Mesorhizobium japonicum MAFF 303099: one gene and its partner. The protein of the gene in region 1 binds, or shares a complex with, the protein of each later gene. Links are inferred from orthologs where the notes say so. Each region holds a gene or a part of one and is shown in the gene's direction. Other genes may lie near its edges.

Evidence for each region.
Region 2: the proteins of MAFF_RS01895 (region 1) and pnp are in contact, whole or in part, in a cryo-EM structure (PDB 9QH0), measured with the Escherichia coli proteins. The link is inferred for Mesorhizobium japonicum MAFF 303099 from one-to-one orthologs.

What each region holds. Positions count from the first base shown.
Region 1 is NC_002678.2:141,676-153,778, reverse strand. What follows is about bases 5,802-9,312. They hold MAFF_RS01895 (Rne/Rng family ribonuclease), read left to right. Parts: upstream 5,802-6,157; coding sequence 6,158-9,112; downstream 9,113-9,312. Other genes in these bases: MAFF_RS01890 (glutaminase), read right to left, coding at 9,208-9,312. Outside these bases: MAFF_RS01915 (hypothetical protein), read right to left, coding at 1-70; MAFF_RS01905 (penicillin-binding protein 1A), read right to left, coding at 1,574-4,030; MAFF_RS01900 (N-acetylmuramoyl-L-alanine amidase), read right to left, coding at 4,244-5,506; more of MAFF_RS01890, read right to left, coding at 9,313-10,155; MAFF_RS01885 (pyridoxal phosphate-dependent aminotransferase), read right to left, coding at 10,160-11,308; MAFF_RS01880 (tetratricopeptide repeat protein), read left to right, coding at 11,456-12,103. UniProt on the Escherichia coli protein: Endoribonuclease that plays a central role in RNA processing and decay. Required for the maturation of 5S and 16S rRNAs and the majority of tRNAs. Also involved in the degradation of most mRNAs.
Region 2 is NC_002678.2:4,460,911-4,472,466, forward strand. The notes cover bases 1,696-4,659. They hold pnp (polyribonucleotide nucleotidyltransferase), read left to right. Parts: upstream 1,696-2,085; coding sequence 2,086-4,233; downstream 4,234-4,659. Other genes in these bases: MAFF_RS22790 (class I SAM-dependent methyltransferase), read left to right, coding at 4,359-4,659. In the rest of the region: tRNA pseudouridine(55) synthase TruB, read left to right, coding at 1-86; magnesium/cobalt transporter CorA, read left to right, coding at 131-1,225; rpsO (30S ribosomal protein S15), read left to right, coding at 1,407-1,676; more of MAFF_RS22790, read left to right, coding at 4,660-5,369; MAFF_RS22795 (putative bifunctional diguanylate cyclase/phosphodiesterase), read right to left, coding at 5,375-6,919; enoyl-ACP reductase FabI, read right to left, coding at 7,075-7,878; fabB (beta-ketoacyl-ACP synthase I), read right to left, coding at 7,910-9,130; 3-hydroxyacyl-[acyl-carrier-protein] dehydratase FabA, read right to left, coding at 9,180-9,695; iron response transcriptional regulator IrrA, read left to right, coding at 9,938-10,369; MAFF_RS22820 (DUF4260 domain-containing protein), read left to right, coding at 10,366-10,815; MAFF_RS22825 (SH3 domain-containing protein), read right to left, coding at 10,805-11,365; MAFF_RS22830 (2-hydroxyacid dehydrogenase), read left to right, coding at 11,514-11,556. UniProt on the Escherichia coli protein: Involved in mRNA degradation. Catalyzes the phosphorolysis of single-stranded polyribonucleotides processively in the 3'- to 5'-direction. Also involved, along with RNase II, in tRNA processing.

The sequences.
Region 1 (12,103 bases):
CGCAAAGGGGGAGGACAAGCTGGCCAACCGATGGAACGGCGATGGCCGATCTGGAATTGGCGGCAAACATGGGAACGTTCCTTTCAAACGAGGTTCAAGCGTTTCGCTTGCCCGTTCCCGGAACGTGTCTTCCCAGCGGCCAATCGTCAGCAGATATGCCGCGACCGGCCATAAATGCTTTTGTCTCCTCCTGCGGCAAATGGTGAGCCGAAATGTGAGTCGGCGCAAGAAATTGCTGCGTGGAGCCGCGGGCCGCCCAAGGCGGCCCACCTGGTCCGCAGAAAATGCGAGCGGGCGCAATGGCGGCGGACGGTGCTAGTCCAGATCCGCCACGGCCTCGCCTGCGCCGCCTTCGATGCGTTGCGACAGCGAGGCTTCCATGAAGTCGTCGAGGTCGCCATCGAGCACGCTCGACGGGCTGGTGCTTTCGACGCCGGTGCGCAGATCCTTCACCAACTGGTACGGCTGCAGCACGTAGGAGCGGATCTGGTGGCCCCAGCCGATGTCGCTCTTCGAGGCTTCGGTGGCGTTGGCGATGGCCTCACGCTTCTTCAGCTCTTCCTCGTAAAGGCGCGAGCGCAGCATCTCCCAGGCCTTCGCCCGGTTCTTGTGCTGCGAACGCTCGGCCTGGCAGGCGACCGCGATGCCGGTGGCGATATGGGTGATGCGCACAGCCGAATCGGTGGTGTTGACGTGCTGGCCGCCAGAGCCCGACGAGCGATAGGTGTCGATGCGCACGTCCGATTCTGAAACATCGATCTCGATCGTGTCGTCGATGACCGGATAGACCCAGACGCTGGCGAAGGAAGTGTGCCGGCGCGCATTGCTGTCATAGGGCGAAATGCGGACCAGGCGATGGACGCCGGATTCAGTCTTCAGCCAGCCATAGGCATTGTGGCCCTTGATCATCAGCGTCGCGGACTTGATGCCGGCCTCTTCGCCGTCATGCACTTCCAGCACTTCGACTTTGAAGCGGCGGCGTTCGGCCCAGCGCGTGTACATGCGCAAAAGCATCGAGGCCCAGTCCTGGCTTTCGGTGCCGCCGGCGCCGGCATGGATTTCGAGATAGGTGTCGTTGGCGTCGGCTTCACCCGACAGCAGCGTTTCGACCTGGCGGGCCTTGGCCTCGCCCTGCATCGAGCGGATCGCCGCTTCGGCCTCGGTGATGACGCCCTCGTCGCCCTCTTCCTCGCCGAGCTCGATCAGGCCGATATTGTCTTCCAGCGCCTGGGTCAGGCCCTTGACCGCCGCGATGCCTTCCTCGAGGCCCTGACGCTCGCGCATCAGCTTCTGCGCTTCCAGCGGTTCGTTCCAGAGGCTGGCGTCCTCGGCCCGCACATTCAGGTATTCAAGCCGCTTTATGGCCTGATCCCAGTCAAAGATGCCTCCTCAGCAGGGTTATCGCCTGCCTGATCTCGTCGACAATATTCTGCGTTTCCGCGCGCATGGCCTGGTATTTTGTCCTGTTGCTGAAGTGACACTTCGGTCGGCGCGATACATAGGGACGGCGCCGCCATGTGTAAAGCGAAATGGGCCGGCCCCCAGCCAGCCCAGCGATCCGCATCCGGCCCCGTCAGTAGAGGCCGCCGCCGCCGTCCTGGATGGCCTGGTTGGCCTGCGGTGACAGTGCGCCGCCCGACGCGTTGGAGCCGTCGGCACCCATGCCGATCACCCAATAGCTGTCGGCGGGACCGGTGCCCGGCTTGAAGGCCTCGATGATGGTGCCCGGATCGCCCGACGCGGCACGCATGCCGGTCTTACGATTGATGGCGATCAGGTTCATGCCGTCTGGGACCTTGAAGTCGACGTTGGGCGTGCCGTCCAGCGCAACGCGCATGAAATCCTTGAAGATCGGGGCGGCGAGACCGCCACCGGTGGCGCCGTGGCCAAGGCCGCGCGGCGTGTCGTAGCCCATGTAGAGGCCAACCACGAGGTTCGGCGTGAAACCGATGAACCAGGCGTCCTTTTCGTCGTTGGTGGTGCCTGTCTTGCCGGCAATGTGGCGGCCGAGTTCGCCAATGGTGGCGCCGGTGCCGCGCTGGACCACGCCTTCCATCATCGAGGTGATCTGATAAGCGGTCATCGGATCGAGCACCTGCTCGGAATTGTCGACCAGTTCCGGCTCTGGCTGGTTCTTCCATTCAAGCGCGTTGCAGCCTTCGCAGCCACGCTCATCCTGCTTGAACACGGTCTTGCCGTAGCGGTCCTGGATGCGGTCGATCAGCGACGGTTTGATCGACTTGCCGCCATTGGCCATGATCGAATAGGCCGAAACCATGCGCATCACGGTGGTCTCGCCGGAGCCCAGCGCCATCGGCAGATACGGCGCCAGATGATCGTAGACACCAAAGCGCTCGGCATATTCGACGACCAGCTTCATGCCCATGTCGTTGGCAAGCCGCACCGTCATCAAATTGCGCGACTTCTCGATGCCGGAACGCAGCGTTGCCGGCCCGGCGACGGTGCCGTCATAGTTCTTCGGCGTCCAGGTCGTGTTGCCGCTCTGTATGGTGATCGGTCCGTCCATGATCACCGAGGCCGGCGTATAGCCATTGTCGAGCGCCGCCGAGTAGACGATCGGCTTGAACGAGGAGCCCGGCTGACGCATCGCCTGGGTGGCGCGGTTGAATTCGGACTGCGCATAGGAGAAACCGCCGACCATGGCCAGCACACGGCCGGTGTGCGGATCCATGGCGATCAGGCCGCCTTCCACCTCGGGAACCTGGCGCAGGCTGTAGGTGTTGTCGGAGCCTTCGTTCTTCTGCACGAAGATGACGTCGCCGGGCTTCAGCACATCGGCCGGCGACTTGGCCTTTACCGTCTTGCCGTCCACCATATGGCGCATGGCAAAGCCCATGTCGTCCTTGCTGACAGTGCCTTCGACGCGTTCCTTGACGATGTCGCCCGATGCCTGGCGTGCGGGCTGCAGGCCTATCGAGAGACCTGACGCGGAGGAGTCGAGCACGACGGCCAGCGACCATTCGGGGACGTCCTCCAGTCCCTTGACGGCGCCCAGCGGGACGCCCCAGTCGCCGGACACGTCGATTGACGTCACCGGCCCGCGATAGCCGCGCAGCGTATCGTATTTGATCAAGCCGTTCTGCATCGCCTTGCGGGCGATGAGCTGGACTTTCGGATCAAGCGTGGTGCGGACGGACAGGCCGCCTTCGTAGAGCGCGTTCTCGCCGTAACGGGCGATGATCTGGCGGCGCACCTCTTCGGTGAAGTATTCGCCGGCGAACAGATAGGTGCCGGTACGGCGCGGCGTCACGCCGAGCGGCTCGGCCTTGGCCTTGTTGCCTTCCTCACGCGTGACGTAGCCATTTTCGACCATCTGGTCGATGACCCAGTTGCGGCGCTCGATCGCGCGATCGGCATGCTTGAAAGGATGGTAGTTGTTGGGGCCCTTCGGCAACGAAGCCAGGTAGGCGGCCTCGGCCACGGTCAGTTCGTTCACCGACTTGTCGAAGTAGGTGAGCGCCGCGCCGGCGACACCGTAGGCGCCGAAACCGAAGAAGATTTCGTTGAGGTAGAGCTCGAGGATACGATCCTTGGGGTAGGCCTGCTCGATGCGGAAGGCCAGGATCATTTCCTTGATCTTGCGCTCGTAGGTCTGGTCCGCGGTCAACAGGAAGTTCTTGGCCACCTGCTGGGTGATCGTCGAGGCGCCGACCTGGCGCCTGCCCGAGCCAAAATTCTGCAGGTTGACGATGATGGCGCGGCCAAGGCCGGTCACGTCGATGCCGGGGTGATTGTAGAAGTTCTTGTCTTCCGCCGACAGGAAGGCCGCCTTGACGCGATCCGGGATGGCCTGGATCGGCAAATATAGCCGCCGCTCGCGCGCATATTCGGCCATCAGCGAGCCGTCCGAGGCGTGAATGCGGGTGGTCACCGGCGGCTCGTATTTGGCCAGCACCTCGTAGTCGGGCAGATCCTTCGACAGATGGCTGATGTAAATGGCAACGCCCGCCGCGACCAGAAGGGCCAGCGTCGTGCCGATGCCGAAGAAATAGCCAATGAGACGAATCATACCCGCTCCAGTCCTTGGTTCGGGAATTTCCTAAACGAAGCCGCCTTCCACGCAAGCTTTCGAGCTGGTCCCAATCCGTATTCGAAAACCCATGTCGCCATCATGTGGACAAAATACGGCAAGGCCTGATTTCGTGACCGCGCGCAGGAAATAAAGGCACCGGGTGTTGTCATCCAGCAACGCCGCCTCTGGTTGCAGGCACCGCAAGGCATGTCAACCTCCGGTTCTAGCCCCTGCCTTGGCGGACGCGAACAGCGCAACGGCATTGGTGATGCTTTGTGCGGCCTTGCCGCGCCATTCGGCGTTAAGCAGCTGCGCTTCGTCCTTGGCATTCGAGAGATAGCCGAGTTCGACCAGCACGGATGGTACGTCCGGTGCCTTCAGCACCTTGAAGCCCGCGGAACGCTGCGGATTGTTGATGAGCCCGACGCTGGTCGACAGCTGGCCGACCAAGGTGTGGGCGAAACTCATCGAAAAGGTGTGCGTCTCGCGGCGGATCAGGTCGATCAGGATATCGGTCACTTCCTTGTTGTCGTCCTTGATGACCATACCAGCGAACTGATCGGAGAGATTTTCGCGGTCGGCGAGCGCCTGCGCCTGCGGATCCGATGCCTTTTCGGAGACGGTGTAGACGGTGGCGCCGCGAATGCCCTTGACGCTGATCGTGTCGGCATGGATCGAAATCAGCAGGTCGGCCTCATGCTGGCGGGCGATGCGCACACGGTCGTCCAGGCGCAGATATTCATCGGTGTCGCGGGTCATGAAGACATCGTATTTGCCGATGGCTGCGAGCTTGTCGCGCAGTTCCGTGGCGAAGGCCAGCGTGACGTTCTTCTCGATGGTGCCGTTCAGGCCCTCGGCGCCGCCGTCGACGCCGCCATGGCCGGGATCGATGACGACGGTGAAGCGGTGGCCCGGATTGGAGACCGGTCCGGTGCCAACCCGCCCACCCTTGTCGGTCGAAACCGTCGAGCCGGTGGTCAGCGCCTGGTTGGCAAGGGCGGCGTCGAACTCCCGTTCGGAGGCGGCCGACATGTCGATGGCAATGCGGTAGCCGGTTCCGTCCTCATTCTTGAGCACATCCAGCTTGTCGACGGCAAACGGTCCCTTGCCGGTCAGGATCAGCCGCGAAACGCCGTCGCCGAGCGCGCCCAGGCGCACGCCCTTGACCAGGCCGCGTGGCTTCAAATCCTTGGCGTCGATGGCCAGCCTGGTATTCGCCAGATCGATGACCAGACGATTGGGTCCGCGCAGCAGGAACCATTTGATGTCAGGCTCGCGATCGAAATCCATGACGATGCGCATCTTGGTGGCATCGCCCGCCATCTTGTAGCCTTTTGCCACCAGCGGCGCATCGGCGGCATTGGCAATAGAGAAAAAGCCCTGGGAAATCGCCACCAGCAGCAGGAGAAATAGAGCACCAAGAATCCGGCCACCAACACGACATCCCTTGTCTGTGAAGTCCGCCAGTCCCATCTCTCTTACAGTCGCTCCCGGTTTGGCGCCAGGCGCCCGCTCGTTTCGTCGAAGTGCCGGTTAGGCCGCGAACTCGATTAACGATTGGTATCCAGAGAAGGTTAACCAAGCCTTTTCACGCAAGGATTGGACCCCAGGCTTACGTTACGGAACTGCTTTTTGCCGGCATCGGAAATCGGGGTTGCCTTCCAACCCGCCAAATCATAAAAGCGATAGTGGATCACTGCAATCCTGGAACCGCCCTCCTCCGCAGCTTCCTGCTACAGGGTCAGATGAAAGGCGGCTCCTTTCGCTTCACGCGAAAAGGCTTCAGGTGATTGCGACGAATTTCGCAGGTGTGCTCCCGTGGCGGGGGAATCACCTGCGTGAGGAAAACGGCCGGGTTTGTCCCCGTGCCGGCTCTGTATGAGCAAACAAGCTGGTCCGGTTTCCGGGCTTTGGTTCAAAAGGTTCTGCTGGTGACGATGGCTTCAAGCGCAATCATGGAAAGGTCCGCATCAAACCGCGCCAGTATGGCAGCGGGCGGCACCGCCATGACACGCAGGCACCGTCCGGCGGACATTCAATTATCCGGCACCCACTCTCCAGACACACAGCAGCGGGCTTTGCCCCGCCAGCTGCGGCTGACGGCTGCCGGGGGGAAACGAAATAATGCCCAACAAAATGCTGATAGACGCCTCCCACCCGGAGGAAACACGCGTTGTCGTCGTACGCGGTAACCGTATCGAAGAATTCGACTTTGAATCCCAGGACAAGAAGCAGCTCAAAGGAAATATCTACCTCGCCCGCGTAACGCGCGTCGAACCCTCCCTTCAGGCAGCCTTTGTCGAATATGGCGGCAACCGTCACGGTTTTCTCGCCTTCAGTGAAATACACCCCGACTACTACCAGATCCCGGTCGCCGACCGTCAGGCACTGCTGCGCGCCGAAGCGCAGGAGGCCGAGGACGAGGAGGACGAGGATGGTGACGGCGATGACCGCCAGAGCCGCGATCGCGGACGGCGCGGACGCCGGCGCGGCGGCAAGAGCCGGGAGCGCGGTGAGCACAAGCGCGATACTGGCGAGGCAGGCGAAGGCGCCGGCGAGCCAGGCGAAGGCGGCGACAATGGCGACATCGTTGTCGAGGAGATTTCCCACACCTCCGAGATCATCGAACACGCAGCCGATACATCGGAACATTCAGGTCCCTCGGAGCATGCCGATACATCAGGCCATGACGAAGGTTCCGCCGAACAGGAGGAAACCGAAACCCGCGAGGGTGGCCCGACATCGATCGCCGCCGCGGTCGAAGGCGATGTGATTTCCGAACCCGTCTCGCACACGGAACAGACCACTGAAGCCTCCTCCAGCGACAATGATCGCGGCATGCTGGAGGAAGTCCAGTCCTCGCATCCCGATGATCACGAGGTCGAATCGGTGGGCGCCGAGGATGCGCTGGAAGAGGTGCGCAACCGCCGCAAGCCGGTGCGCCGCCAGTACAAGATCCAGGAAGTGATCAAGCGCCGGCAGATCCTGCTGGTTCAAGTCGTCAAGGAAGAGCGCGGCAACAAGGGTGCCGCTCTCACCACCTATCTGTCGCTTGCCGGCCGCTATTCGGTGCTGATGCCGAACACGGCGCGCGGCGGCGGCATTTCGCGCAAGATCACCAGCGCGGTCGACCGCAAGCGCCTTAAGGAGGTGGTTGCCGACCTCGAAGTGCCGCAAGGCATGGGCGTCATCCTGCGCACCGCCGGCGAGAGCCGCACCAAGGCAGAGATCAAGCGCGATTACGAATATCTGATGCGGCTTTGGGAAAATGTCCGCAGTCTCACCTTGCAATCGACGGCCCCTGCCCTCGTTTATGAGGAAGGCAGCCTGATCAAGCGCTCGGTGCGCGATCTCTACAACAAGGATATCGACGAGATCCTTGTCTCCGGCGAGGAAGGCTACCGCGAAGCCAAGGACTTCATGCGCATGCTGATGCCGAGCCACGCCAAGGTGGTTCAGCCGTTCCGCGACACGACGCCGATCTTCGTGCGCAACGGCATCGAGGCGCAGCTCGACCGCATGCTGCAGCCGCAGGTGACGCTGAAGAGCGGTGGCTACATCATCATCAACCAGACCGAGGCGCTGGTCGCCATCGACGTCAATTCGGGCCGCTCCACCAAGGAGCACTCGATCGAGGACACCGCACTCCACACCAATCTGGAAGCGGCCGAGGAGGTTGCCCGTCAGCTCAGGCTTCGCGATCTCGCCGGCCTGATCGTCATCGACTTCATCGACATGGAGGAGAACCGCAACAACCGTTCCGTCGAGAAGCGGCTGAAGGATCACCTCAAGAACGACCGGGCCCGCATCCAGGTCGGCCGAATCTCGCATTTCGGCCTGATGGAGATGTCACGCCAGCGCATCCGCGCCAGCGTGCTGGAATCGACCATGAAGCCCTGCCCGCATTGCGGCGGCACCGGCCATGTCAGGTCCGATTCGTCGGTCGCGCTGATGGTGGTGCGGGCGATCGAGGAATTCCTGCTCAAGGATTCACGCAGCCACATCACCGTGCGCACGCCGGCGGCAACCGCGCTCTACGTGCTCAACCACAAGCGCGGCACGCTGGTGGAACTGGAAAGCCGCTTCGGCCTGACCATCACCATCGAGGCCGACGATACGGTTGGCGCGCAGCACTACGCAATCTTCCGCGGCGCGCTGGCCGAGAAGCCCGAGGGCTTCGTCGAGGCGCGCAGCCTGCCGGCCTATGTCGAGCCGGAGGAACCCGAGGACGAGATTGCCGTCGTCGAGGAAGACGATGAGGTCGTGGTCCAGGCCGAGCAGCCACGCCAGCAGCCGCAGCAGCACCAGCAGCCGCGGCCTGCCGGCAGCGAAGATGGCGAAGGCCGCGACCGCAAGCGTCGCAAGCGCCGCAGACGGCGCGGCGGCAGGGATCGCGACCGCGAGCATGGCGCTCCGGCGGACGGCTCAGCCATCTCGGCTCCGGCCGGCGAATTCGTCGGCGCGGCAGACGCGGCAGGCGACGATGACGGCGAACAGGACGACGCTGCCCCGATCGCTGCCAGCGCTTCCGACGAGGCGGTGCAGGCTGCGGATGACAGCCAGGGCAAGAAGCGCCGGCGCGGCAAGCGCGGCGGCAAGCGCAACCGTCGTGAAGACGGCGAAGGCGAGACCGAAGCAAGCGCCGGCGAGGCGACCGAGGCTTCCGAAGCCGATGCTTCCGAAAGCGAGCCTGCCTCGATCGAACCGGCGGCTGTTGCCGCGGTGACGGAAGAGCCAGTGGCCGCGGTGAGCGAAGAGGTGCCAAGCACCGAGAAGCCCAAGAAGCCGCGTCGAGCAGCCAAGCCGAAGAAGGCAGCCGCCGAAGCCGCCGCCGAAACCCCTGTTGTGGAAGCGGCCGCGGAAACGCCGGTCGAGGCGCCGGTGACGGTTGTTGAAGAGACAGCGGTTGTGCCCGTCGCGGAAGAGCCTTCCAAGGCCCGTCCGTCCAGGCGCAAGCCGGCGGCCATCGATGCGCCCGTCGTGCCTGTGGTGTCGTCGACCGTCGCCGATGAGCCGGAAGCCAAGACCGAAGAAAAGCCGAAGCGCGCCGGCTGGTGGCAGCGGAAGGGCTTTTTCTAAGCCTTTCAACTGGTTGATGTGACTTTTTAATAAGAAAATCCCGCGCCGATCGAAAGACGGCGCGGGATTTTTCACGTGCGGCAGGCTGCAAAAATTTATGGCGCGAAGATCGACCAGTTCATCATCCTGGCCAGCTTCTCCAGCGCGATCGAACCCAGCTTGGAATTGCCGTTGGCGTTGAGCCCGGGCGACCACACCGCAAGCGACGCCACACCCGGCACAATGCCCAATATGCCGCCACCGACGCCGCTTTTTCCCGGAATGCCGACGCGGAAGGCGAAATCGCCGGAGCCATCATAGTGGCCGCAGGTCAGCATCATGGCGCCGATGCGCCGCGCTCGCTCCGCCGATACCACGGAATGACCGGTGGCCGGGTTCTTGCCGCCATTGGCGAGGAAGCGGCCGGCCATCGCCAGTTGCCGGCAGCTCATGGCGATGGCGCAATGGTGGAAATAGACGCCCAGCGCCAGTTCCGGTGCATGATGAAGATTGCCGAAGGATTTCATGTAGTTGGCGAGCGCGAAGTTGCGATAGCCGGTGGCGCGCTCGGAGGCAGCGACCTCGCGGTCGATGATGATGGTGTCGTCGTCGGCCAGGAACTGGATGAAGCGCAGGATCTCGCCGATCGCCTCGCGCGGCTGATGACCGGCAAGCAGGATGTCGGAAATGACGATGGCGCCGGCATTGATGAACGGATTGCGCGGAATGCCGTTCTCGTGTTCGAGCTGGACGATCGAATTGAACGGATTGCCCGACGGCTCGCGCCCGACCCTCTGCCACAGCGCGTCGCCGACATTGCCGAGCGCCAGCGTCAAGGTGAACACCTTGGAGATGCTCTGGATCGAAAAAGCCTGGTCGGCATCGCCGGCCACCAGGACGCGGCCGTCATTGGTGACGGCGGCAATGCCGAATTTCCTTGGATCGACCTTGCCCAGCTGAGGAATGTAGGTGGCGACATCGCCGCGATCGGTGCGTTCGGCCATTTCGGCGGCGACTTCGGCCAATGCTTGATCAAGTTTGGGGGCCCGTTCGAGTTCCGGCATGGCGCTACCTCAACCAGCGTTCGATGCGCGCCATCGCCTCGACCATGTCGTCATGGCTGCCGGCGTAGGAAAACCGCATCGTGCGATGTCCGGCCTGGGTGTCGAAATCGCGGCCGGGCGTCGCCGCGACATGCGCCTCGGCCAGCATCTTGCGCGCGAAGGCCATGCTGTCATTGCTGTGGCGGGTGACATCGCAAAACGCATAGAAGGCGCCGTCCATGGGCGCGGCCAGCGGAAAGCCGAGTTCCGGCAGGCGCTTCATCAGCAGTTCGCGATTCCAGGCATAGCGGCCTTTGACCGCCTCCAGCTCTTCGGTGGCGGCAAAGGCCTCGATCGCGGCGATCTGCGAGAGTTCCGGCGGCGAAATGTAGAGGCTCTGGGCGATGCGCTCGACGGGCCGCACCAGCTCTTCCGGCAACACCATCCAGCCGATGCGCCAACCGGTCATGCAGTAGTATTTCGAGAAGGAATTGATCACCGTGACGCTGTTGCCGAAGGCAAGTGCGGTGGTGTCAGGCGCACCATAGGCCAACCGGTGGTAGATTTCGTCGGAAATGACGGCGATCCCCAGTGCCTCCGCCGTATTGACCAGCGCCGACAGTTCGTCGGCCGGTATGACGGCACCGGTCGGATTGGCCGGACTTGCAAAAAGCACACCCTTCAGCGGTTTCTCGCGATGCGCGGTCTCAAGATGACCGGCATGCAGATAGGCCGCGTCGCCGAGCTCGATCTCGACCACATCGATGCCGAGCGCCGCCATGATGTTGCGATAGGCAGGGTAGCCGGGTGCCGCGATGGCAACGCGATCGCCCGGATCGAACATAGCCAAGAAGGCGAGATTGAAGGCCGCGGACGATCCGGTGGTCACCGCGATCCGGGCGGGCTCGACTTCCAGCCTATAGTGATCCGCGTAGTGCTCGGCGATCGCCTTGCGCAGGCCAGCTAGCCCCAGCGTGTCGGTGTAGCCGATGCGACCGTCCTGCAAGGCCCTGGCCGCGGCGGCTCGGACCCGTACGGGCGCCGGATCGGACGGTTGGCCGACCGCCATGGAGATCACCGGCACACCCTGCGCTTTCAGCCGGTTCGCTTCGGCCAGCACATCCATGGCGTGGAACGGCTCGACATTGCCACGACGCGAGAGCGAAACGACCATTTTATCCCTATCCCGACGGTTGGGCGCGCCACGCCCCCGAATACATGCGCCGCACAAATGCCCGATTGATGTGAGGATCACAAGTTGAGGAAGTTTTCCGGTGCCGACTTTTCATCTTTCGCCCGCTCGTCTACCAGTGAACACGTCATGTTGAGCCGACCCAGATCGACGATTGCCAGGATCGCGCGTGTTTTCACGACGCTTTCGCTCGGCCTTGCCGTTGCCGTGGCAAGTTCGGTCACCGCCTTCGCCCAGAGCGTTCCGGTGGTGCGCGATGCCGAGATCGAGGCTTTGGTGCGCGACTATGCACGGCCGATCTTCAAGGCAGCCGGGCTGGCGAATGACGGCATCGACATCGTGCTGGTCAATGATTCCAGCTTCAACGCTTTTGTCACCGGGCGACGGCTGTTCATCAACACCGGCGCGCTGATGACGGCGGAAACGCCCAACGAGATCATCGGCGTCATCGCGCACGAGGCCGGCCATATCGCCGGCGGCCACCAGCAGAAACTGCGTGACCAGCTCGAGCGCGCCAAGACGATGGCCATCATTGCGACCTTGCTTGGCGCGGGCGCGATCGTCGCTGGCGCGACCACCAACAGCCGCGGCCTTGCCGGCGCCGGCATGGGCGTGGCCGCCGGCGGCGGCGAGATGGCACAGCGCAGCATCCTCGCCTATCAGCGCACCGAGGAGATAACGGCCGACCGCTCCGCCATCACCTATCTCAACGCCACCGGCCAGTCCGGCATGGGCATGCTGAAGACGTTCCGGAGGTTCCAGACCGCGCTGTCGCTG
Region 2 (11,556 bases), 4.3 Mb from region 1 along the record:
CCTGTGCCACGGCCCGTGGTAAGCTGGTTGCCATCGGCGCGATCGAACAAGGCATGTTCAAGCCCAAGCGGGTCTTTGCCGGGTGACGGCTCTCGTCTAACTTCACGTCGATTCTACGATCGAGGGGCAGATGGCAAAGGCCGATGCGGTGAAGAGGCGGGCGCCGGCGAAGACGAGGCGGCCGCCCGTCGGCGCCTCGCCGGGCACGCTGATCGCCGATCCGGCGGCGCGGCGCAGTGAGCTCAGGCTGACGCTGATTTCGCCCGAAAAATTCAAGACCATCGACAATGCCAGCATCGATGATCTCAATGTCCATTGCGACCGCTGGCCGGTCGTCTGGCTGGATTGCACCGGGCTCGCCAACATCCCGCTGATCGAGGAGATCGGCCGGATCTTCAACCTGCATCCGCTGGCCCTGGAGGATGTCGTCAACACCGACCAGCGACCGAAGGTCGATTTCTTCGAGGACCACGCCTTCGTCGTCGTGCGCATGATCGACGATGTCACAGCTCATCGCTACGAGCAGATCGCCGTGTTCTTCGGTAAGAATTTCGTCGTCACTTTCCAGGAACGCGAGGGAGATCCGTTCGACCCGGTACGCAAGCGTATCGGGAGTTCGGCGCCCAACCGCCTGCGCACACGCGGCGCCGACTATCTGGCCTACGCGCTGATCGACGCCATCGTCGACAGCTATTTTCCGCCGGTCGAGGCGGCCGGCGACCAGGTCGACGGCATCGAGGACGAGATGCTGCATTCGACGCACAAGCATCAGATGCGGCAACTGCACGAATTGCGGCGCGACGCCAATGTGCTGAAGGGCGTGCTGTGGCCGATGCGCGATGCGCTGGCGACGCTGATCCGCAACGACGTGCCCTATGTCAAAGCCGAGACCAAGGTTTTCCTCAATGACACACTCGACCATTCGCTCAGGCTGATCGAGCTGGTTGAGACCCAGCGCGACATGCTGACCGGGCTGATCGAGATGCATCTGTCGCTGAGCCAGGCGCGCACCAACGACGTCATCAGCTATCTCACCATCGTCTCGGTCATCTTCATGCCGCTCACCTTCCTGGTCGGCGTCTGGGGCATGAATTTCAGTCCCGATGCCTCGCCATGGAACATGCCGGAACTGCGATCTTACTATGGTTATCCGGCGGCGCTCGTCTTCATGCTGCTTGTCGCGATCGGCCTGATTGCCTTCTTCAAATGGAAAAAATGGCTTTGATAGCGATAAAACTCGGCATTTGGGGCTGAAAAGCCGGCTTGGTGAATTGGGCTGGTGTTTTGCCGGGAATTGCACTATATGCGCCGCAGCATAGCGCCTCGACGCTTTGCTTGCACCGGCCCCTGCTGGACGACATCCCGGCTGAGGGCGACCCGTTTCCTCAAACATAAGGAAAAACACGATGTCGATTACTGCCGAGCGCAAAAAGGAATTGATGGGTGAATTCGCGACCGCCAAGGGCGATACCGGGTCTCCGGAAGTCCAGGTGGCCATCCTTTCCGAGCGCATCAAGAACTTGACCGACCATTTCAAGGACCACAAGAAGGATAACCATTCCCGCCGTGGTCTGCTCGCTCTCGTGTCCCAGCGCCGCAGCCTGCTTGACTACCTCAAGCGCAAGGACGACGTGCGCTATCAGACACTGATCGAGAAGCTCGGTCTGCGCCGTTGACGAATTGACCGGCGGGCTCTCTCAAGGAGTCCGCCGGTCGCGCATTCGAGCCGAGGACCAATCCGATCTCGAATGCAGGACTGGAGCGCCGCGCACCCCATCGGGATGCCGGACGGACGTTCCGAAAAGTTGAATTGCGCATGACGCGTTCCGCAAGCCGTGGGTTTCGGGGTCATGCGCAGGCCGATCGATCGATTGGCCATATCCGGCTTAGAGCGCGCAGAGGGCCACTCTAAGCCACCCATGGACGGTCATGGGGCAGGATTGCAGGACGCTCGTTTGGCCACCGTGCCGATAAAACCCGAGCCTCCCGTTGTCTTGCCCGTGGCTGCCCGAGAAAGGAAGCCAGAGGAAAGGGCACCCGCGCACGCTGAAACGGCGCGGCCCTTCTTCATACAAAGGACAAGACATGTTCAATCAGCACAAAGTGGAAATCGAATGGGGCGGTCGCCCGCTCATCCTCGAAACCGGCAAGATCGCCCGTCAGGCTGACGGCGCTGTGCTCGCCACCTACGGCGAGACCAAGGTTCTGGCCACCGTCGTTTCGATGAAGGAGCCCAAGCCCGGCCTCGATTTCTTTCCGCTGACCGTCAACTACCAGGAAAAGACCTATGCCGCCGGCAAGATCCCGGGCGGCTATTTCAAGCGCGAAGGCCGTCCGAGCGAAAAGGAAACGCTGGTTTCGCGCCTCATCGACCGCCCCATCCGTCCGCTCTTCGCCGACGGCTACAAGAACGACACCCAGATCGTCGTCACCGTCGTTCAGCATGACCTCGAGAACGATCCGGACATCCTGTCGATCGTTGCCACCTCGGCCGCTTTGACCCTGTCGGGCGTTCCCTTCATGGGCCCGGTCGGCGGCGCGCGCGTCGGCTACATCAACGGCGAATACGTCCTCAACCCGCACATCGACGAAATGCAGGAATCCAAGCTCGACCTCGTCGTCGCCGGCACCGCCGACGCCGTGCTGATGGTTGAGTCGGAAGCCAAGGAACTTGGCGAAGAACTGATGCTCGGCGCCGTCATGTTCGGCCACAAGGGCTTTCAGCCGGTCATCGACGCCATCATCAAGCTGGCCGAAGTCGCCGCCAAGGAGCCACGCGACTTCACCGCGCCGGACTATTCCGCGCTCGAAGGCGAGATGCTGAAGATCGTCGGCGACGAGCTCAGCAATGCCTACAAGATCACCGACAAGCAGCAACGCTATGCCGCCGTCGACGCCGTCAAGGCGAAGGTCAAGGCAGCCTTTGCTCCGGCCGAAGGCGAAGAGCCCAAATACACCTCCGAGCAGATCGGCTCGGTGTTCAAGGAACTCCAGGCCAAGGTCGTGCGCTGGAACATCCTCGACACCGGCTCGCGCATCGATGGCCGCGACCTGAAGACGGTCCGCAAGATCGTTTCGGAAGTCGGCGTCCTGCCGCGCACCCATGGTTCGGCACTGTTCACCCGCGGCGAAACCCAGGCGCTGGTCGTGGCCACGCTCGGCACCGGCGAAGACGAGCAGTATGTCGATTCGCTGACCGGCATGTACAAGGAGAAGTTCCTCCTTCACTACAACTTCCCTCCCTATTCCGTCGGTGAGACCGGCCGCATGGGTTCGCCGGGCCGCCGCGAAATCGGCCACGGCAAGCTCGCCTGGCGCGCCATCCGGCCGATGCTGCCGAGCGCTGACCAGTTCCCCTACACGCTGCGTGTCGTCTCGGAGATTACCGAGTCCAACGGCTCGTCCTCGATGGCCACCGTCTGCGGCACCTCCCTGGCGCTGATGGATGCCGGCGTGCCGCTGGCGAAGCCCGTTGCCGGTATCGCCATGGGCCTGATCAAGGAAGGCGAGCGCTTCGCCGTGCTCTCCGACATCCTGGGCGACGAGGATCACCTCGGCGACATGGACTTCAAGGTCGCCGGCACCGCCAACGGCATCACTTCGCTGCAGATGGACATCAAGATCGAGGGCATCACCGAGGAGATCATGAAGATCGCGCTGGACCAGGCCAAGGATGGCCGCCAGCATATCCTCGGCGAAATGGCGCATGCTCTGACCGGCGCACGCCCCGAACTCGGCGAATTCGCACCGCGCATCGAGGTCATGCACATCCCGACCGACAAGATCCGCGATGTCATCGGTTCGGGCGGCAAGGTCATCCGCGAGATCGTCGAGAAGACCGGCGCCAAGATCAACATCGAGGACGACGGCACGGTGAAGATCGCTTCCTCGAACGCCAAGGAGATCGAGGCGGCGAAGAAGTGGATCCACACCATTGTCGCCGAGCCGGAAGTCGGCGAGATCTACGAAGGCACGGTCGTCAAGACCGCCGACTTCGGCGCTTTCGTCAACTTCTTCGGTCCGCGTGACGGCCTCGTCCACATCTCGCAGCTCGCCAATGAGCGCGTTGCCAAGACCTCGGACGTTGTCAAGGAAGGCGACAAGGTTTGGGTCAAGCTGATGGGCTTCGACGAGCGCGGCAAGGTTCGCCTGTCGATGAAGGTCGTCGACCAGGCCACCGGCAAGGAAATCGTGCGCGACAAGAGGGCCGAAGGCGAAGAAGACGCCGCCTGAGCGCTCTGACAGAAAAAATCGAAGCGGGCGCGGCTTATGTCGCGCCCGTTTTCGTTTGGAGCAGTTCCAGGAAAGTATGAGGCGCTTTCACCTTGGGAATTGCGTAAGACTCTGGGAGCACTTCTATGCCCGCTGAAGCGCTGAAGACGCTTTTCCATCCGTTCGAGGCTGAGGCTCTCTCCTTGCCGCGAAAGGGCGAGCGCATCCTCTTCCTCGGCGCCGAGCCCGGCCTGCGCGTGCCGCCGGGTTTCGAGGCAACGCTGCATCTCATACAGGGCTTCCGGCCGCATTTCCGCGCATTGCAGACGGCGGGCTTTACCGTGACGCCGCAAGCCGAGGGGGACGGTTTTGATGCCGCCCTGGTGCTCGCCGGCCGTCACCGCGGCCAGAACGAACTGCGTATCGCCGAGGCCCTCGAGCGCGTGGCGCCGCGCGGACTTGTCGTCGTCGCCGGCGGCAAGGACGACGGCATTGCCAGCCTGCGCAAGCGCGTCGACGAACTCGTGCCGCTCGACGGCCATATGCCGAAATATCACGGCATCGCCTTCTGGCTGCGCAGCCCGGCGGATGTGCAAGCCGCCGCTACACTTCGCGCCGCCAATCCCGCTTTGCTGATCGAGGGGCGATTCCACACCGCACCCGGCATGTTCTCCTTCGATCGCATCGATGCGGGTTCGAAACTGCTGGCCGACAACCTGCCCGGTGACCTGCGCGGCAATGCGGCCGATTTCTGCGCCGGCTGGGGTTATGTGGCGGCTGAGATGGCTGCCCGCTCGTCAGGCCTGTCGGGCCTCGATCTCTATGAGGCCGATTTCGATGCGCTGGAGGCGGCCAAGGGCAACCTCGCCAACACAGTGGCGCAAGGCTTCTTCTGGACGGATCTGCTCGCCGAGCCGGTCGAGCGCCGTTACGACGTCATCGCCATGAACCCGCCCTTCCACCGCAGCCGTGCGGCCGAGCCCGAGATCGGCGTCGGCATGATCCGCGCGGCAGCCAAGGCGTTGAAGCCCGGTGGCAGGCTGTTCATGGTCGCCAACCGCCAGCTTCCCTATGAGTCCGTGCTGTCGGCGGCCTTTGCCAGCCATGCCGAGCTTGCCCGCGACGGCATGTTCAAGGTGTTTTCCGCACGGCGCTGACTTGCTTAATGCAGGCTGGCGACGCGCCGGACCTCGTCGGTGGCGTGCTGGTCGCCAAGCCTGAACTTGAGCGGTGCCGGCCGGCCGAACAGGTAGCCCTGCACCACTTCGCAGCCGGCGGCCCGCAACAGTGTCGCCTGGCTCTCGGTCTCGACGCCTTCGGCGATGATGCTGACGCCGAGCGCGCGCGAAAGCCCGACGATGGTCGAGACAACAGCGCCTGAGCTGGAATCGGTACCGATGCGGCTGACGAAGGAGCGGTCGATCTTCAACTTGCCGAACGAGAAGTCGATGAGGTAGCTGAGGTTGGAATAGCCGGTGCCGAAATCGTCGACGGCAACGGAGATGCCCATTTCGGCAAGTTCTTTCAGTATGGCGGCCGCGCGGTCGCGGTCCTGCATCATCGCCGTCTCGGTCACTTCCAGCTCAAGCCGCGACGGCTTGATGCCGGTGGCCCTCATCGTGTCGCGCACGATGCCGACGAAGTCCTTGGTCATGAACTGAACCGGCGAGATGTTGACGGCGACGAAACAGTCGTCCGGCAGATGGTGGGCGTCGCTGCAAGCCTTGCGCAGAACCCATTCGCCGATCGGGTTGATCATGCCGGTTTCCTCGGCGATCTGGATGAACTCCATGGGTGGGATCATGCCGCGTTCGGGATGGTTCCAGCGGATCAGCGCCTCGTAGCCGATGATGCGGCCGGTCGGCAGGTCGAGCTGCGGCTGATAGTGGAGGTCGAAGTCTCCTCGCTCGAAAGCGGTGTGCAGTTCGGATTCCACCCACTGGCGATGATCGGCGACACGCCCCATCTCGCTGTCGAACACCGACCAGTTGCCGACCCCGCCGGCGCGCGCATTCTGCAGCGCCAGATTGGAGCGGCGCAGGATAAGGACCGGATCGACGCCATCCTTGGGCATGGCAACGATACCCACCGACAGGCTCACCGATTGCTGATGGGTGCTCAGTTCATAGGGCTCCATCATTTCATCGATGAGCCTTTCGACCATGCTTTCCATCGTTCCCTGGATCTGATGATCCGGAAGCAGCACCGCGAACTCGCCAGCGCCGATACGCCCGACCATGGCGCGTGCGGGCACGCAGGTCTGCAGCCGCTTGGTGAAGGCGCGGATCAACTCGTCGCCCTGCGTATAGCCGATCGCGTCGTTGATCTGCTTGAACCGGTCGATGTCGATGTCGATCAGGAACACCGGTTCCCCGGTTCGGCTTGTCGCGCATGCCGCCTCGGCGATCTTGCCGACCATCGCCGGGCGTGCCAGCAGTCCGGTCAGCTTGTCGAAATGGGTTTCGTTGAAGACGAAATCCGCCGATTCATCGACACCGGCGAAGAACGACATGGCCGCCACCGACGCCGCCAGCGCGCAAAGCGCGGCCATGATCGCGACCATCATGTCCATCGATATGCCGGCAAACCCGTCGCCGAGACCGTGCTTCAGCCCCCAGATGCCGAGGATAAAACTGCCAATGCCCGAACTTGCTATGGTGAGCAGTCGAAACACGGGTGTTCGCTTCGGGTTGCTGACGGCAGGCATTCAAAGGTCCCCAGATTGCGGGACTCTATAGCGGAAATCTTCTTAAAATGAGTTTCCGCGAATGAATCCAATTTTACTGGAGAAGATTATTTTCTTTACTGGAAAAGAGCCATTTCTCCGAAACGGTTGCCCGCCTTGACCCGTTTCAGGGCCAGTTAGCCATCCGTTTGCTTCAACTCGTCGAGCGTCGGCATCGAGACGATGTGATAGCCGGAATCGACATAGTGGATTTCGCCGGTGACGCCGGAGGCAAGGTCGGACAGCAAATAAAGCGCGGAGCCGCCGACCTCGTCGATGGTCACCGTGCGGCGCAACGGCGAATTGCGCTGCTGGTAGGAGAACATGTGACGGGCGTCCGAAATGCCGGCGCCGGCGAGCGTGCGCACCGGGCCTGCCGAGATGCCGTTCACCCGGATGCCGCGCGGGCCGTAGTCGTTGGCAAGGTAGCGCACGCTGGCCTCGAGGCCGGCCTTGGCTACGCCCATGACATTGTAGTTCGGCATGACGCGGACCGAACCGGCATAGGTCAGCGTGATCATCGAGCCGCCTTCCGTCATCAGTGCCGCGGCGTTGCGCGCCACTTCGGTGAAGGAATAGCAGGAGATCACCATGGTGCGGACGAAATTGTCTCGGCTGGTGTCGGCGTAGAGGCCCTTCAACTCATTCTTGTCGGAAAAGCCGATGGCGTGGACGACGAAGTCCAGTCCGCCCCATTCCTTGCCGAGCGTCTCGAATGTGGCGGCGACCGAAGCGCTGTCCTCGACATCGCAGGGAACGACCAGCGAGGCGCCGAGCTTGTCGGCGAGCGGCTTGACCCGGCGGCCGAAGGCGTCGCCCTGGTAGGTGAAGGCGAGCTCCGCCCCATGTTCGGACAATTTCTTGGCGATGCCCCAGGCGATCGAATGATCGTTGGCGACACCCATGACAAGCCCGCGCTTGCCCTTCATCAATCCGTCCATGGCAGGCAATCCCCCTAGAAAACCGCTGGCCTTATGCGGAATAGCGCTGGAAAACGAGCGTTGCGTTGGTGCCACCGAAACCGAAGGAATTTGACAGGACGGTGTCGATCTTGGCGTTGTCGATACGCTTGCGCACGATCGGCATGCCCTCGAATTCGGGGTCGAGGGTTTCGATATGGGCGCTTTCGCCGATGAAGCCGCCTTGCATCATCAGGATCGAATAGATCGACTCCTGAACGCCGGCCGCGCCCAGCGAATGGCCGGTCAGCGATTTCGTCGAGGTGATGAACGGCATCTTCTCGCCGAACACCTCGCGGATGGCGCCCATTTCCTTGGAATCCCCGACCGGCGTCGAGGTGCCATGGGTGTTGATGTAGTCGACCGGCGTGGAAACCGTCGCCAGCGCCTGGCGCATGCAGCGGACCGCGCCTTCGCCGGAGGGGGCCACCATGTCGTAGCCGTCAGAGGTTGCGCCGTAGCCGACGATCTCGGCGTAGATCTTGGCGCCGCGCGCCTTGGCATGCTCGAGCTCCTCCAGCACCAGCACGCCGGCGCCGCCGGCGATGACGAAGCCGTCGCGATTGACGTCATAGGCGCGGGAAGCAGCCGAGGCCCTGTCGTTGAACTTGGACGACATGGCGCCCATGGCGTCGAACAGGTCCGACATCGTCCAGTCGAGATCCTCATGGCCGCCGGCAAAGACCATGTCCTGCTTGCCCCATTGGATCAGCTCGTAGCCATTGCCGATGCAATGCGCCGAGGTCGAGCAGGCCGACGAGATCGAATAGTTGACGCCGTGGATCTTGAACCAGGTGGCCAGCGTTGCCGACGCGGTCGACGACATCGCCTTCGGTACCGCGAAGGGGCCGATGCGCTTGGGGCTGCCGTTCTTCAGCGTGGTTTCGGCCGCCTCGACGATGGTGCGGGTGGAGGGGCCGCCCGAGCCCATGACGATGCCGGTGCGCTCATTGGTGATGTCGCTTTCGCCGAGGCCCGCATCGGCGATCGCCTGGTCCATGGCGACGTGGTTCCAGGCGGCACCTTGGCTCAGGAAGCGCATCGCGCGGCGGTCGATCATGGCGGAGGGGTCGAGCGTCGGCGCGCCCCAGACCTGGCAACGGAAGCCGTGCTCGGCGAAGGAATCGGAAAAGCTGATGCCGGATCTGGCGTCATGCAGCGAGGTCTGCACCTCGTTGGCATTGTTGCCGATCGACGACACGATGCCGAGGCCTGTGACTACGACACGTCTCATTCGCAACTCCTTCCAGGGATGCTGGCCAGTGGGTCGGCCAAGGGTGCGGTCAAGCGACCGCCGACTGCTTGGACAGACCGACCTTCAGGTCCGTCGCCGCATATATGGGCTCGCCATCCGCCTTCATCCAGCCATCGGCGATGCCCAGCACCAATCGGCCGCGCATGACGCGCTTGAAATCCACGCCGTACTCGACCTTCTTGACCGATGGCGTGACCATGCCCTTGAACTTGACCTCACCGGTCGACAGCGCCATTCCCTTGCCGGGTTCGCCGAGCCAGCCAAGGTAGAAGCCGGTCAACTGCCACAAGGCGTCCAGACCGAGGCATCCTGGCATGATCGGATTGCCGATGAAATGGCAGGCGAAGAACCACAGGTCCGGCTTGATGTCGAACTCCGCACGGATGAAGCCCTTGTCGAAGGCGCCGCCGGTCTCGCTGATCTCGGTGATACGGTCGAACATCAGCATCGGCGGGTAGGGCAGCTGGGCATTGCCCTCTCCGAACAGCTCGCCGCGGGCGCAGGCCAGCAATTCTTCGTAGTCGTAGCTGGATTTACCCGCCATCAATCTCGTCCCCATATCGTCCGGGCGGTAGCGCGCCCTTGTCGTTGGTGTCCTAACACAATCTGTTTCAGGCCGGAAACCGGCGTTTGCGCTTAACCCGCCAGTCTGCCCGGGTCAATGCGCGCTATTGATCGCATTCGGACGACAGAATATATGTCAACAGGGGTCCGGTTTCGGCAGACATTCATTTTTTTGCCATTCTGGGCATGTCTTGAAGCGGGACTGTTGGCTTGGAAGACCAGATGGACCGGGGCTGCCGGAAGGAAAATGTCGCTGTGGACAAGCGGGTACGTGAAGCCGGCCTGAGGCCGACGCGGCAGCGCATTGCGCTGGCCGACCTGCTTTTCGCCAAGGGCGATCGCCATCTCTCGGCCGAGGAACTGCACGAGGAGGCGCTGGCCGCCGGCGTGCCGGTGTCGCTGGCCACGGTCTACAACGCGCTCCACCAGTTCACCCAGGCGGGGCTGCTGCGCATCCTCGCCGTCGAGGGCGCCAAGACCTATTTCGACACCAACACCTCCGACCACCATCATTTCTACATCGAAGGCGAAAACCGGATTTTCGACATCGCCAACGGCCCGGTGACAGTCACCAACCTGCCGGATCCGCCCGAGGGCATGGAAATCGCCAATGTCGACATCGTGGTGAGGCTGCGCCCCAAGCGCCAGGAATGACCGGCGAGGCCAAGACAATCGGTCCGGCCGGGAATGATCTGTCAGGCCAGAGTACTCTGTCAGGGATGAAGCTCCTCGACCGGATAACCCGGCTCGAATGGGCTGTCGTGGCGGCCGTTGCGCTCGTCTTCTATGCTTGGTCAGGCGTTTCCTGGTGGCTCTTCGGATTGCTCATCCTGGCGCCGGACCTGTCAATGTTCGGCTACCTCGGCGGGCCGCGCATCGGCGCCATCGCCTACAACGCCTTGCACATCCTCATCGTACCGGTACTGCTGCTGCTCGTCGGGTACCTCTCCGGTCATGCGGTCGCGATCGCGGTCGCACTGATCTGGATCGCCCACATCGCCATCGACCGTGCGCTGGGCTACGGCCTGAAACTGTCAACCGGTTTTCAGGACACTCACCTTGGCCGTATCGGACGCAAACGGGACGACCTCAGTCCTTGACCCGCTCGCCGGGATAGGCGCCCCAGACCGCGGCCTGGGCGAGCCAGCCGGTGTGGCCTTCAAGCGTCATTTCGCACCACTGGCCGTCGCAGGACTTGATCGTGCCCATGACGCCGGGCTCGACGATCGCCACCACTCGGGCATCCTTGTCGGGGCTTTTCATAAGATTGATTTGGGCGCCCTTGCCGCGCTGCCACGGCGCGATGATCGCCGTGCGCCGGCCCGACAGCAGCGACTGGTTGATCCAGCCCTCGGAGCCATCGGCGTCGCGCACGCGGCGCCATGTGTCGAATTCCTGGACGACCTCCATCGGCAGACCGGCCTTCAGATACATCCAGTCGACCGAGTAGTTGGCGCCGGGGCCGACGCGCGAATTGACGCGGCCGGACTTCAGGCTGACGAATCGCGGTAGCGGCAGGCCGCTCGGCCCGAGCGTGACGGCATTCTGGGCGGGCGCGGCCGCGCTCTGCGCCGCGGCAAGCGGGGAATAGAGGAGAGCGCCGAGAAATGCTGCGCTGAGGGCCAGGCGAAGCGACGCGAAACCAGACACTTTCGTTCCTTTCGGCGCCGGCCCGGTGGCCTTGGCGCCCCTTTTTCTTTGTCTTCGGCGGCACCGCTTGTTACATGGGTAAATCGGCTACCGCGACCGGCTTTCAGTTTCGCCGGTCTTGGTTAAAGAGGTCTCAACGAGGGAAACAATGGTAGGCAAAAAGAAGCCTCTCGTGGTCATCACGCGAAAGC